Regions from separate parts of the Brevibacillus sp. HB1.4B genome, predicted to be linked through region 3. Evidence: riboswitches for the same ligand, from Rfam matches in the RefSeq annotation. Region 3 holds a riboswitch; each other region holds the start of a gene.
What was found. A riboswitch is a leader RNA that binds a small molecule or an ion and turns the genes downstream of it on or off. The one in region 3 is predicted to bind cyclic di-GMP.
Positions count from the first base shown of each region.

Region 1: linked by a shared signal. The riboswitch ahead of HP398_RS17435 (GNAT family N-acetyltransferase) and the one ahead of HP398_RS19185 (methyl-accepting chemotaxis protein) in region 3 are both predicted to bind cyclic di-GMP.
Region 2: linked by a shared signal. The riboswitch ahead of ggt (gamma-glutamyltransferase) and the one ahead of HP398_RS19185 (methyl-accepting chemotaxis protein) in region 3 are both predicted to bind cyclic di-GMP.

Region 1 is NZ_JABSUT010000006.1:348,668-353,368, forward strand. It holds gene HP398_RS17420 (DNA alkylation repair protein) at 1-329, shown strand, start outside; gene HP398_RS17425 (Crp/Fnr family transcriptional regulator) at 329-1,006, shown strand; gene HP398_RS17430 (peroxiredoxin-like family protein) at 1,091-1,753, shown strand; cyclic di-GMP riboswitch class I at 1,927-2,010, shown strand; gene HP398_RS17435 (GNAT family N-acetyltransferase) at 2,205-2,759, shown strand; gene HP398_RS17440 (methyl-accepting chemotaxis protein) at 2,752-4,242, shown strand; gene HP398_RS17445 (alpha/beta hydrolase) at 4,363-4,701, shown strand, end outside.
Region 2 is NZ_JABSUT010000007.1:78,105-82,805, reverse strand. It holds gene HP398_RS17935 (APC family permease) at 1-600, opposite strand, end outside; gene HP398_RS17930 (glutamine--tRNA ligase/YqeY domain fusion protein) at 722-2,389, opposite strand; gene HP398_RS17925 (SET domain-containing protein) at 2,469-3,086, opposite strand; cyclic di-GMP riboswitch class I at 3,336-3,424, shown strand; gene ggt (gamma-glutamyltransferase) at 3,607-4,701, shown strand, end outside.
Region 3 is NZ_JABSUT010000008.1:2,812-7,512, reverse strand. It holds gene HP398_RS19200 (leucine-rich repeat domain-containing protein) at 1-383, opposite strand, end outside; partial or broken gene HP398_RS19195 (FAD-binding oxidoreductase) at 475-624, shown strand; gene HP398_RS19190 (formate--tetrahydrofolate ligase) at 772-2,400, shown strand; cyclic di-GMP riboswitch class I at 2,538-2,638, shown strand; gene HP398_RS19185 (methyl-accepting chemotaxis protein) at 2,711-4,684, shown strand.

The sequences.
Region 1 (4,701 bases), on a different contig from region 3:
TGAGCGAATGGGTACTTGATACTGACGAAAATATTCGCCGCTTTGCGGTAGAAGCTACACGCCCTCGAGGGGTCTGGTGCAAGCATATTGACACATTGAAAAATGAGCCTGCTCGCTGTCTGCCCTTGCTTACGCCAGTGAAGTCAGATCCATCCAAATATGTTCAAGATTCTGTTGGGAATTGGTTGAACGATGCGAGTAAATCACAACCTGACTGGGTGACGCAGCTTTGTGACGATTGGTTAAGAATCTCTGATACAAAGGAAACGAAAAGAATTGTCACCAAAGCGAAAAGAACGATTCTGAAGACCCAAACCGAACAGAAATGATGAACCAAATCACCTATTTATCTCAATTTTATTTGTTAAATTCATTATCCGAGGAAAGTTTGCGCTTAATCGATCAATTAACCTCCTTATCCCCTTTTCCCAAAAATACGTGCATTCAAACACCAGAAACTTTTTCAGAGGGCTTTTACTTCATCAAACAGGGGAAAGTACGTTTATATAAAGTAAATCGGGATGGGCGGCAGTTCACATTCGATATCCTCGGGGAAGGCAATGTGTTTGGAGAAGTGGATCTCCTCTCATTAGGTACACGGGAGATGTATATAGAAGCCATCGAAGACTGCCTCATTTGTAAAATGAGCAAAGCAAAATTTGAGAGCTACATAATCGAACATCCGCAACTGATGATGAAGATCATGAAGATCATTAGCGATAGAATGGTTTCGATCAGCCAGGCAGCCGAAAATCTTGCTCTTCTCCCTTTACAAGATCGCATTATTTCCACATTAGTAAGGCTTGCCGATCAATTTGGCACTCCTAACAGTTCGGCATTTCAACAAATTGACTTACCTCTTTCCCATCAAGAACTCGCCCATTTTGTCGGGGCATCCAGGGAAGCTGTGACGGTAGCATTACGTGCTTTAGTAAGAGAAGAACTAATTCAAACAGGCTTTAAATCCATTTCCATTCATCGGGACGAAATTTTGAAGAGAATGTAATCCAGGTTACATCTTCCCCTCCAAAAGAAAGATATCGTAAAGCTATGGCTTTTACTATTCTTTCGAAAAAGAGGGGAACGACATATGGATAAACCACATTTTCAGAGCCTGCGCGAAGAGCTGGATTTTACAACCATTCAAATAGCAGACCTCCTCACTCGTGAAGTAACAGATGCATTTACAAAATCAATCGAGGAGCTGCGGACCTCTGGACACGCAAAGGGCTTGCCGATTGGTTCGATTGCACCTGATTTCTCGTTGAACGATCACACTGGCAAGACCATTACCTTGTCGGAAAAAATCGGAAAAGGTCCCGTCGTCCTCACATTTTTCCGTGGATCATGGTGCCCCTACTGCAATTTGGAGCTGCAAGCATACCAAAAACAGATCGATACGATAACCTCTCTGGGTGCCCAATTGTTTGCCATTAGTCCACAATCTCCTGCACACTCTCTTACTATGCAAGAGAAAAACGGTCTGAGCTTTCCCGTGTTATGCGATACCAATAACCAAGTAGCAGAAAAATATAAACTCAGATTCAGACTGCCTGATTTTTTACATGATACCTACCGATCATTGGATATTGATCTCCATCGTTTTAATAGCGAAGATTCATGGACACTCCCCATACCTGCTACTTATATCCTCGACAACCAGGGCGTAATCCGTTCAGCAGGCTTAGATCCTGATTACAAAAAACGCATGGAGCCTAGTGAAGTTTTAGACATTCTGCGTACCCTAACCTAACGCTTATATAACGAAGAACCAGTTGATCACACAACTGGTTTTTTCTACGTCTATGCTTTATGAACAATTAGTTTATTTTCCCTACCAAAACTTGACAAGAATATATCTTTTGGCTTATATTTTGCATGATTATGTCTAGCAAAATTCGACACATCTTTACAATTTCTGCTAAAAAATGCAAAAGGCAAAGTCATCGAAAGGTGGCGACGCAAAACCACGGGTCTACAGTCTTTGACCATGATAGCCGGGTTGCCATCATCTTGAGACCATTTATTCGATGTTGGTAGCTTCGGTTGTTCCATTTCGATGGAACGGCCTTTTTTTGTGTTTACATTTTTGAAAGGAGGATGAAAGCACTTTCATTATCGTATCGGATGGAAAAACATAACTTTAGTGACGTCAAACATACACAACATGGTTCAATCAGAGAAAATGATGGAGTGGAGAAGTTATGTACAAACAAGTAGAAACCGTACAAGAGTTAGCAAAATTTCATGAAATCAAAGAAACAGTATGGACAAGCATGGGCTTCGAGATGGAGCATGCGAAAGAAGGCTCGGCTCAGTTCCTCTTACTTGCCGAAGATGGGGAAGCAGGTGGAACATTTGAAATGACGCCCTTTTCCAAATCAAGTGCTTATATGAAATCACTTTTTCAGGATGTTGTTACAGAAGATATGAAAGTAATGGAGGTAGACAGTCTCGCTGTTTTGCCGAAATACCGCGGACAACTAGGGCAAAAAGGAATTTGCTTGATGATAGATTACGCTGAAAAGCACGGTTATACCCACGCAATCGGGGTAGCAGATCCGACTTTTTTTACGTTCATTAACAAGAAGTATCAAGTAAAGGCGACTCAGACCAAAGATATCGTCTTTTACAAAGGGGCCGATGCCATTCCGACCCTCTTCCATCTAAAAGATGTCTATGACAATAAGCACGATCCGAAATATTCCTGGTACAATTCGTCGTCATCCAACCAAGTAAAAGTCGAGGTAGGTGGGTAACATGGATAACATGGATAACATTGATCTATTGAGAAGAAGAAACAATTGGGTCGTAATCGTATTCGCAAGTATTATTACGGTAGTTCAGGTCTTAAACCTTTTTCTAGGCGTATCGTACACATTCGTTTTCACGATACTGGGTATTTTGTATGGCGTACTGGCACCTTTTACTTACATCTCCAATCGCCCGAGGTTCCGTGAAAAAGCAGCGCCCTTCATGAAGTTTTTCAACTTCGCGGTAATCGGAATTTTTATGTTCATCGTAGTTGGACTGGACCCGCATATGATCAATATCATGACCATTATGTTCTTTGTAGCAGTCATGGGGATTTATCAAGACCGACTCATCAATATTTTGACGATTGTATCGACATTGGGTATTGTCTCTTACTACTTCCTGACACAGAGAGAAACGATTTTCCATTCGACAAACAACCTTGATCTGATGTACTTCTTGCTTACCTTCTGCTTCGTCTCTGTCACGAGCATGATGCATGCTGTATTCAATAACAAGCTGCAAGAGGAAAGTGAGCAACAAAAACAAGAAGCGATTGCCTCAAAGGAATCGTTGCAACGTGTTCTGGATCAGATCAATGAATCACTCACCTCTATGCAAGACTATCAAGAGAATTTGAACAAGGTGACGGACGGTGTAAATATTCGCGCAGTCGAAACCGTCGCTTCCCTGCAAGACATTATGGAGTCCTTTACGGTTCAGACCAGCAATACGGACGAGCTGCGTCGGGAAATGAGCTCTACGAATCTGCAAGTGGAGGACATGACCCGTTCTGTTACGGAGATGCATGATTACGTTGAATCGACCAAAGAAGCCACTAATGAGAGCGGCAAACGCATCGGCAACATCGGCAATGACTTTGAACGATTCATCAAGGATATCCAAGGTACAAACCAGTTGATTCAAGAGCTCAATAAAGAAACCGAATCGATCGGGAAAATCATTCAAACCATTTCCGAGATTTCTGCACAAACCAATCTGTTGGCACTCAATGCCACGATTGAAGCGTCTCGCGCAGGCGAACACGGCCGAGGATTTGCTGTCGTAGCAGATGAAGTACGCAAGCTGGCTGAATCCTCCAAGCTATCCTCTGAGTCGATCTCGAACCTGCTCATGACCATTCGCGAAAAAATGAAGCTCGTATCAGATATGATTTCTGAGTCACAGACTTCTTTTGAGAAAAATAGCGAGGGCATCATTGAAGTACAAGAAATGTTCACCAATGTAGACAACTACATGCAAAACTTTGCGGATAAAACGAAAAACCTGCAAGAGTTCATTATCCATGTTCACAGTATGATTCAAGAAGTCGGCGCAAAAGTTGAAGTCAACGCAGATATTACCGACAAGAACAAAGAGAGCCTGGAAGAAGTGCTTGTTCTCGTTTCTGAACAAAAAGACGAAGTCGTTAAGGTTTCTGGCGGCTTTGAGAAAATCGAACAACAGATGCGTGGTCTCCATATGTAACCTTCCTGCAACCGCCTTTCACGGGCGGTTGTTTTCTTTTCTCATTTTGTAACCGAATGGATATATAATGTAAATATTCTGATATTTATAATCTTATACAATGAAAGGAGCACATCATTGATGGATGCACGAATCGAAACAAAAACGATTCAGACCGATCGACTGCTCGTTTCTTATCTGACAGCTGGCGTACTAGAAGGAGAACCGCTCCTCCTCATTCACGGCAATGCATCAGCCAACTTGTTCTGGGATGATACCATAGCGGCTCTATGTGACCAGTACCGTGTGTACGCACCTGATATGCGTGGCTATGGAGCAAGTGAAGCATTGCCCATCGATGCAACACGCGGTTTGCGAGACTGGTCGGATGACCTTCACTCGTTTATTCGGGCATTGGACTTGCCAACACCCGTCCATCTTGCCGGCTGGTCGTTGGGCGGTGGGATCGTGATGCAGTTT
Region 2 (4,701 bases), on a different contig from region 3:
CGCACCGGAAAGCAGTGCAATGACAGACATATCCGGTGACAAAAATGGACGCAGGTTGAATACGTGGCCAAGCCCGTCACCTTGCATAAGACCACGGATTGCCAATCCCGCAAATAATACGACGACCACGACTTGAAACAGCACTAGAATCGAGTTAACGGATGCGGTTACCGTTACGCGAAATACGTTTAACCCCGTCACCAATACAATGAAACCAATAATCCACCATGCTGTCGACACGTCAGGAAACACGGATGATAAGTATACTCCCGTCAACAAGGCGTTAATCATCGGTAAAAATAAATAATCTAGCAAAGATGCCCAGCCTACCAAAAATCCTGCATAGGGATGAATCGTTTGTTGCGTATACGTGTACGCGGTCCCTGCTGAAGGGAATAGCCGTACCATCTTTCCGTAGCTTGCCGCCGTAAACAGGATCGCAAGAAGTGTGACTGCATAAGCAGCAGGAACGTGTCCCCCCGTTTCTCCAGATACAATGCCAAAGGTGTCAAAAACGGCCATCGGGGCCATGTAGCCCAGTCCAATTACGACAATATGTCGCAACTTCAAACTACGTGTTAGTTCTGCTCTCCCGTTCACTACCTGTCCCCCTTTATGTAACAGAATAATTATACACGTTGATTTATAATCACGAAAGAAAAAAGCACTGCTGCACACGGGTTCTCCATGCACAGCAGCGCTTGATTTATATACGTATTTCCTATGCTTTTGGCAGTTCAAAGGAACTCTTCAACGATACAATCCGGTTGAATACGAGCTTATCATCTGTCGTATGCTTCGGATCGACATTGAAATAGCCATGACGGAAAAATTGATACTTGTCTTGTGGCTTGGTTTCTTTCATATTTGGCTCCACATAGCCTTGCAGCACTTCCAACGAATTCGGGTTAACGTTGTCGAGGAATGTGCCCTCTGCGTCTTCATCATCCATAATCAATGGCTCGTACAAACGGAATTCAGCAGGAAGCGCATTGGTCGCATCCACCCAGTGAATCGTCCCTTTTACCTTGCGACCTGTAAAACCGCTGCCGCTCTTCGTCTCAGGGTCATACGTGCAATGGATCTCGATCACGTTGCCATCTGCATCCTTCACGACGTCATTGCATTTAATGAAGTACGCGTGCTTCAGACGCACTTCATTTCCCGGGAACAGGCGGAAATACTTGCTCGGCGGGTTTTCCATGAAGTCGTCTTGTTCAATGTAGATTTCGCGGGAGAACGGAATTTGACGATTGCCCATCTCTGGGTTCTCTGGATTAATCTCCGCTTCGAGCATCTCGACTTGTCCTTCCGGATAGTTCGTGATGACGACCTTCAACGGATTCAAAACAGCCATCGTACGTGGTGCCTTCAGCTTCAGGTCCTCACGGATGAAATACTCCAGCATTTTCTCGTCAACCGTGCTGTTAGCGCGCGCTACCCCTACTTCACGAGCGAATGTACGAATCGCTTCCGGTGTATAGCCGCGACGACGGAAGCCTGCGATGGTTGGCATGCGCGGGTCATCCCAGCCGTCTACTACATTCTCATCAACAAGCTGTTTCAGCTTGCGTTTACTCATAACGGTGTTGGTCAGATTCAAGCGGGCAAATTCGTACTGGCGTGGTACACTCTCCATTTCGCACTCGCGGACTACCCAGTCGTACAACGGACGATGATCTTCGAATTCCAGTGAACACAGGGAGTGTGTCACGCCCTCGATGGCATCCTCCAACGGATGAGCGAAGTCGTACATCGGATAGATGCACCATTTGTCGCCCGTGTTGTGATGCGTTGCATGGGAGATTCGATACAGAACCGGATCACGCATGTTGAAGTTCTGAGAAGCCATATCGATTTTCGCACGCAGCACCTTTTCTCCGTCCTTGAATTCCCCTTGGCGCATACGTGCAAACAGATCCAGGTTTTCCTCCACAGATCGGTTGCGGAACGGACTATCTGTGCCTGGCTCTGTCCATGTTCCACGCATTTTACGCATTTCTTCGGGAGACAGATCGTCTACGTAAGCCAGACCTTTTTTAATCAACAGCACCGCACGGTTGTACATCTCTTCAAAGTAATCAGATGCAAAAAACAGCCCATCCCATTCGAAGCCAAGCCATTGAACGTCCCTTTTGATGGCCTCTACGTATTCGATGTCTTCCTTCACCGGGTTGGTGTCGTCAAAACGCAGGTTGGCCTTGCCGGAAAATTCACGTGCCAACTCAAAGTTGAGGCAGATCGCTTTTGCATGTCCAATATGAAGATACCCGTTCGGTTCTGGGGGAAAGCGGGTAATAATTTCTTTTACTTTGCCCTCTTGCAAGTCATCAATCATGATATTGCGGATAAAATTGGATGCCGCTACCTTGTTTTCCAATGAAATCAACCTTTCACTTCACCTTTACATTCCATAATACTGATTCTCTACCCAGAGTTCAACAAAATCGGGTCGTGGACCGACCCGCTCACGTCTTCCATTGCTGCCTCGTTTGCCATTGTGGCCTGCAATACAGATGAATGACAGAATCAATGGCTAAGCGCTGCTCCGTGATCCCTCGAATCGTTTCGAGATGCTTCGGGGAAATCAGATTCAACAACGGCTGTTCAACATGATTGAAACGTTGGAATGCTTCCGCTGCAATCCGATCCCACTGTGGGTAATACCGAAGCAAGTCATCGGGCATTACACGGGAGCGATCCGTGTCAGACTCGGGCAAACAATCAAAAGGTTCATCCAGATTTAACGTTCCATAATCATCGGTCAGCTCTTCGCCCGGAAAAATATCCCGTGCAGCCAATTCCATATCATACATGGTCGGCACACAATTCGCATGAAAGCTGTGGTTCACGTACCTTGCCTTATCCCAACAAAGAATGTACTTTCCGAACTGGTTCTTGAATGAATATTTTTGCACGTCCTGTTTTCGTAATGAGTCAAGTTTTTCCACAAATGCAGGGTCCAATACCTGGTCCAAATTATCCTGTGCCCATACAATCGTTCCTTTTGGGATAAACCTTGTCGCAAACACACCGTACCCGATCTCATCGTTGATATAGCGCAATTCTGTATCGGGATGCATCATGGTCTTTGTTTCACTCCTTGGCTTATGTGCCTTTTTATCATCATAAGCAATTCAGCCCCATGAGGTGTGTGAATGTCTGCGAAAAACACCCCTCCCCATAGCTTTCCTGACTATTTTTCTGGATTAAAAAATTTTTTCTTATTTACCACAAATGGTAAATAGTCTATATTATTGGCAAACGGTGTTTTAGGAACATTTTCCCACAACGATCGCATCAGTAAATGTGTCAATTTTATGCTTCATCCATTGATATCGAAACGGCAAACCCGGGGAAATCCGGCGACGCAAAGCTACAGGGGCTACCTCCGCAACAGCGGACACGCTTGCCAGCTACCGAAGTATTGATGTAGGACGAGACCAATGATCCTATATCATTGGTCTTTTTTTGCGCACATAATGTCTATTTTTGTCTATTTTTGTATGTTTGTGTATTTTTGACTTTTGAAGGAGGTGAGGCAACAGCGGATAGCCGGTTTAATGAATTCATTATTCTATTCATCATGAAGGAGGTTTCATAGGAATGTCATTCTGGAAGAAACTCTCAACCGTCGCGCTGACTGCTGTCATCGGGGTATCAACATTCTCTGGGGCACAAGCTGCTAACCGTCCAACAACGATGTCACCGAACGCAATGGTGACGACTCCTCACTATCTGGCTACGGCTGCGGCCCTGAAGACATTGGAAAACGGTGGAAACGCTGTAGATGCTGCTATTACAGCCGCTTCCACATTAGCTGTCGTCTATCCTCATTACACAACCATTGGTGGAGATAACTTCTGGCTCATCTACAATGCCAAAACAAAAGAGCTGAAGGCACTGAACGGCAGTGGTCGCGCAGGCGAAAAGGCAACCATCGACTATTACAAAAACAAAGGCTACGAAAAAATCCCGTCCCGCGGTTATGAATCGGCAAACACTGTCCCTGGTGTCGTCTCCGGCTGGTGGGAGGCTTACAACTACGCCCATAAAAGCATGGGCAATAGTAAGGTTCAATGGAACAAACTGCTGGAGCCTGCCATTGGATACGCCGAGAACGGATATCCAGTCTCCCCCAACCAAGTATATTGGACGAAATACGCGACAGATCCAACTGACAATAACTTGAAGAATCTTCAACGTTTTGATGGATTCCGTAAAACATTCCTGAAGCCCAACGGTGATCCCTATGCAGCAGGCGAAATTCTCAAACAAAAGGATCTTGCCAATACTTTGCGAATCATTGCGAAAAAAGGCGCTGACGGTTTTTATAAAGGAGAAGTAGCTAAAAAAATCGTAGCAGACATGCAAGCCAACGGCGGATTGCTCACGTTGAAAGATTTTGAGAAGCACACCTCCACTTGGGCAGATCCGATTTCGGTAGACTACCGCGGATATAAAGCGTACAACGTTCCGCCTAACTCCCAAGGCATGGCATCGCTCTCTATTCTTAATGTTTTGAATAACTTTGACCTCAAGAGCATGGGTGAAGGAACACCCGATTACTATCACACGATTGTGGAAGCTACCAAACAGTCTTTTGCTGACCGTGACAAATGGCTGACTGACCCTGCCTTTGTGGATATCCCTGTGGATGAGCTGTTGTCCAAGCAGCACGGGAAAGATTTAGCTGCGCGC
Region 3 (4,701 bases):
TCCTGAAAACCAGCGATTGAAAGATATTCTAGTTCACTTAAATCCTTTAGAAATAGATAATCTTTAACATTGATTCTATTCAAAGATAGCGTTTTAAGGTTTTTCATTTTAGATAGGACAGATAAATCAATCGGTGCATCTCTTTGTTCCAGAGGAACATTATCTATATCTAATGTGAGTTCTTCGATATTGAATAAATCCTCCATTTTGATGTCCTGCTTTTGCTTATTCAGTGATTTAGATAAAGATTCTAATAATAACGGGGAGACACTCTCCGCTTGGGATTGTTCTTTCGGCAATTCATTCAAATTCGTTTCGTTGGCTTCGCATCCAGTTAGTACACCTAAAATGATCAAAAGAGTTATAAGCTTTTTCAAATTCATCCCCCATTTTTCAGGACATCCTAGTGGCTATCCTGTCATTAACTGTATGACGTTAGATTCCATAAATTGGTTTCTCGCTTTTTTTATTCTAGGAGCCTGCACCGGAGAACATGGTGTGGGTGTCGGGAAAATCAAATACCAGCGCAAGGAACACGGAGAAGCACTGGACGTCATGCAAGCTATGAAACAAGTGATGGACCCGAACGGTATTTTGAATCCGGGAAAAATTTTCGGGAAATAACAGAGAGCCTGCATTCTGAACGTTTGTCGGAATGTGGGCTTTTTCTTTTGCGTAATGTGTCGAAGAGGAGAGGAGAAAAAGGAAAAATGCAGAATGTAGAAGATTGGTAACTGGTGCATTACATTCTGGTGTGGCAGGGAGGCAAGTATGAAGTCTATTGTTGAAATTGCCAAGAGTGCAGGTATCGAAGAACAGCATTTGGAGCTATACGGAAAGTATAAAGCCAAACTATCAGATGAGCTATGGGAGCAAGTGAAGGATCGCCCTGATGGCAAACTGATTCTTGTTACAGCGATGAACCCAAATCCGGCGGGAGCAGGGAAGACGCTCACGACGATTGGTCTGTCACAATCATTAAATTATCTCGGGAAGAAAACAATGGCAGCGCTTCGCGAGCCGTCCTTGGGTCCTTGCATGGGGATCAAAGGAGGCGCAACGGGAAGTGGCCAAGCACAAATTCTCCCGGCTGATGAAATTAACCTGCATTTTACAGGGGACATTCATGCGATTACAGCTGCACATAACTTGTTGGCAGCGATGATCGACAATCATATTTTCCATGGCAATCCGCGCGGGCTCAATCCAAAGAAAATCGTATGGAAACGGGCAATGGACATGAACGACCGCGCATTGCGTAACATCGTTGTTGGTCTGGGTGACGGCAATGGGATGACGCGTGAGGATGGCTTCATGATTACGACCGCGTCAGAAATCATGGCGATTTTATGCTTGAGTGAGAATCTGGCAGACTTGCGCGAGCGGTTGAACCATATCATTATTGGCTACGATTTCGATGATCAGCCTGTACGGGCAGAAGAAATCAACGCGGTCGATGCGATGTGCGTTCTCTTGAAGGAAGCGATTAAGCCCAATCTCGTACAGACAATCGAGGGAACTCCGGTCATTATTCACGGCGGACCTTTTGCCAATATCGCGCATGGGTGTAGCAGCGTGATCGGAACCAAGATGGCCTTGAAGCTGGCGGATTACGTCGTAACAGAGGCGGGCTTTGGTGCTGATCTGGGAGCGGAGAAGTTTTTTGACATCAAGTGCAGAAAGGCAGGCCTGACTCCATCGGCTGCTGTCGTGGTCATTACGGTTCGCTCCTTGAAATTCAACGGCGGGGTAAAAGTACCTGACCTGGCAGTGGAGAATTTGTCTGCTCTGGAAAAAGGCTTCGAAAACGTCAAGCGCCATCTGGAAAACCTCCAGAAGTTCGGTGTGCCAGCAGTGGTGGCCATCAATCATTTTGCGACAGATACCCAAGCAGAGATTGATGCCGTCATTGCGCTATGCCAAGCCGCCGGAGCTGAAGCAGCACTCTCCAAAGTATGGGCAGAAGGAGGAGCTGGCGGTGTCGAGCTGGCTGAAAAAGTGACGCGTGCAGCAGAGCGACCTTCGTCCTTCCGATTCTTGTATGAGGAAGACCTCAGCATTAAAGACAAGATTGAGACTGTCGTGAAAGAAGTATACCGTGGATCAGGGGTTGTCTTTTCGCCGCTGGCATTGAAAACAATGCAAAAGGTAGAAGAAATGGGCATGTCCCATCTGCCTGTGTGCATGGCAAAAACACCGTACTCCTTTACGGATCGTGCTGATCTATTGGGGGCACCTGTTGACTTCACAATCCAAGTGAGCGAAGTGCGCATATCAGCAGGAGCTGGTTTTATCGTCGCATTGACCGGAAGCTTGGTTACAATGCCAGGCCTCCCGAAAAAGCCGGCTGCGGAATCGTTATATGTAGACGAGGATGGGCAAGTGATCGGATTAAGCTAATCAAAAAGTTTGACAAAAAGCTGACAACTGTAAAAGGTTGTCAGCTTTTTTTCCATTTTGAGGTTTATTAGCGAAAAGTTATGGGAAATGAAAGGTGAGATTGAAAAAAAGTGGACTTTAACTGAAAAAACAACAAGGAATGACAAAGGCAAACCTGTTGAAAGGCAGGGACGCAAAGCCACGGGTCTAAGGACGAAAGTCAAATGACTTTCGCAGCTAGGACAGCCGGGTTGCCATACCGTAGTCATGATGGGCTGTCGGTGGGCAGTCTTTTTTTTGTTGAAAAAACAGAAGGGAGAAGTGAATCGGTATGAAAAATAGTTTGAAGAATAAGCTAATTATCGTTTTGTGCCTGCTGTTGGTTATTAGTTTGGGTACGGTTTGCGGTGCAAGCTATTGGAGTGCTTCCAATCTTTTGGCAGACAGTCTGGACAAAGAAGCTGAGTTGTCAGCTAGCAATCTCTCGATACGTATCGATGGTTTCTTTCAAGAAAAAATTAGTATTGTAGATGCGGTGGGAGGGCTGATGTCGGCTGATCAAAATGTCGAACAGGACCTGAAACTTATTCAAGAAGCTCAAAAGGAAAATCCCGAGTTTGAGACGTTCTTCTTTTCGCATGACTTAAGCGGTAAGAAAGTAATCAATTTCAAGGGAGAAGTGACTGACATCTCGGATCGTCCGCATATTAAGGAAGCCAGCAAAGGGGAAGGGAAGGTTGTTGTCTCCGAGCCAGTCATTTCAAAGCGAACAGGGAATAACATCGTGACTCTTGTCGTTCCATTGATGAAGGACAATCGTCAATACGGTTATATCGGTTCTACTATTCCTATCAATGAAATCCAAAAAAAGGTGTCCGAAGAGAAATTTGGCCAAGCTGGTTACGCCTTTTTAGTAAGCAAAACAGGAACATTTATTTATCATCCGAAAAGCGAGTACATTCTGAAGGAATCGATTCTCGACATGGGTATTCTTGAGCTTCAGACAGCTTTTGAAGATATCAAACAAGGGAATCATGGAATCGCCCAATATAAATACGAGAATGTAGAGCGATTTGCTTCCTATGCTCCTACCAGTTTGAACTGGGGCCTATACATCACTGCACCCGTAGCGGAGCTGCATGCGCCTGTCGATCAATTGTCAGTCCGATTGATGGTGATTTCCCTCATCGTGTTGGCGATTGGGGTTGTCCTCGTTTATTTCTTGGCTGTACGCATGGTGAAACCAATTGAGCGTCTGAATCACGCAGTAAATGTAGTGGCGCAGGGGAACTTGAAAGAGACAGTAACGGTTGAGGGAAAAGACGAGATTGCAGTTCTGTCACGTGACTTTAACCAGACGGTATCGCACTTGAAAAATTTGATCGAAGACGTATCTCTGTCGTCTGATCAAGTACAGCGTTTTAGTCAGGAAGTATCTGAAGGTATTAAACAAGCGACGGAAAACATCAACCAAATCGGTTTGTCTATTGCACAGATTTCTGAGGGAGCAGAGGCGCAGGCCACCAGCTCGCAGGATGTCGCGTTGTCAATGAATGATATGGCAGCAGGCATCGTGAAAATCGCGGAGACGTCTGCACATGTTTCAGAGGCTGCCCAGGTAGCAACAGAGCAGGCAGAGCAAGGAACTGCTGTGGTAGAGCAGGCAGTTCGCCAGATGGGAAGCATTGGCGAGGGAACATCGAAGGCGACAGTAGCCATCGAGCAGCTCAACAATCGTTCCAAAGAAATCGAAGGCATTCTCGATACGATCAGTCAGTTAACCTCGCAAATCAATTTGCTTGCCTTGAACGCTTCGATTGAGGCAGCACGTGCCGGCGAGCATGGACGTGGGTTTGCCGTGGTTGCCGGAGAGGTGAAAAAACTGGCGAATCAATCCGAAGAATCCGCATCCAAAATCGCAATGCTGATCGGAGAAATCCAGCAGGATACTCGTCACGCGGTAGAAGTCATGACCGCGGGCAATCAAAACGCTCAGCAAGGTATTCAACTGGTCGAAGAGGTTCGCGAAATCTTCGGGCATATTTTGGAATCTTCCCGTAACGTTGCTGCGCACATTTTGGAAGTATCCGCAGCATCTGAGCAAATGTCAGCAGGCTCCCAACAGGTGAGTGCTTCTGTAGATGAAATGCATAACATTGCAAAACATGCTTCACTCGACGCGCAAACAGTGGCAAGGGCGACCGAAGAGCAACTTCAAGCCATCCAGGAAATTGGCCAGTCTGTCGAGCGTTTGAACGCAGTGGCAGAAGAATTACAGCAAGGAATTGGTAGGTTTACTGTGTAAGAGGCAGCTCGACAGGT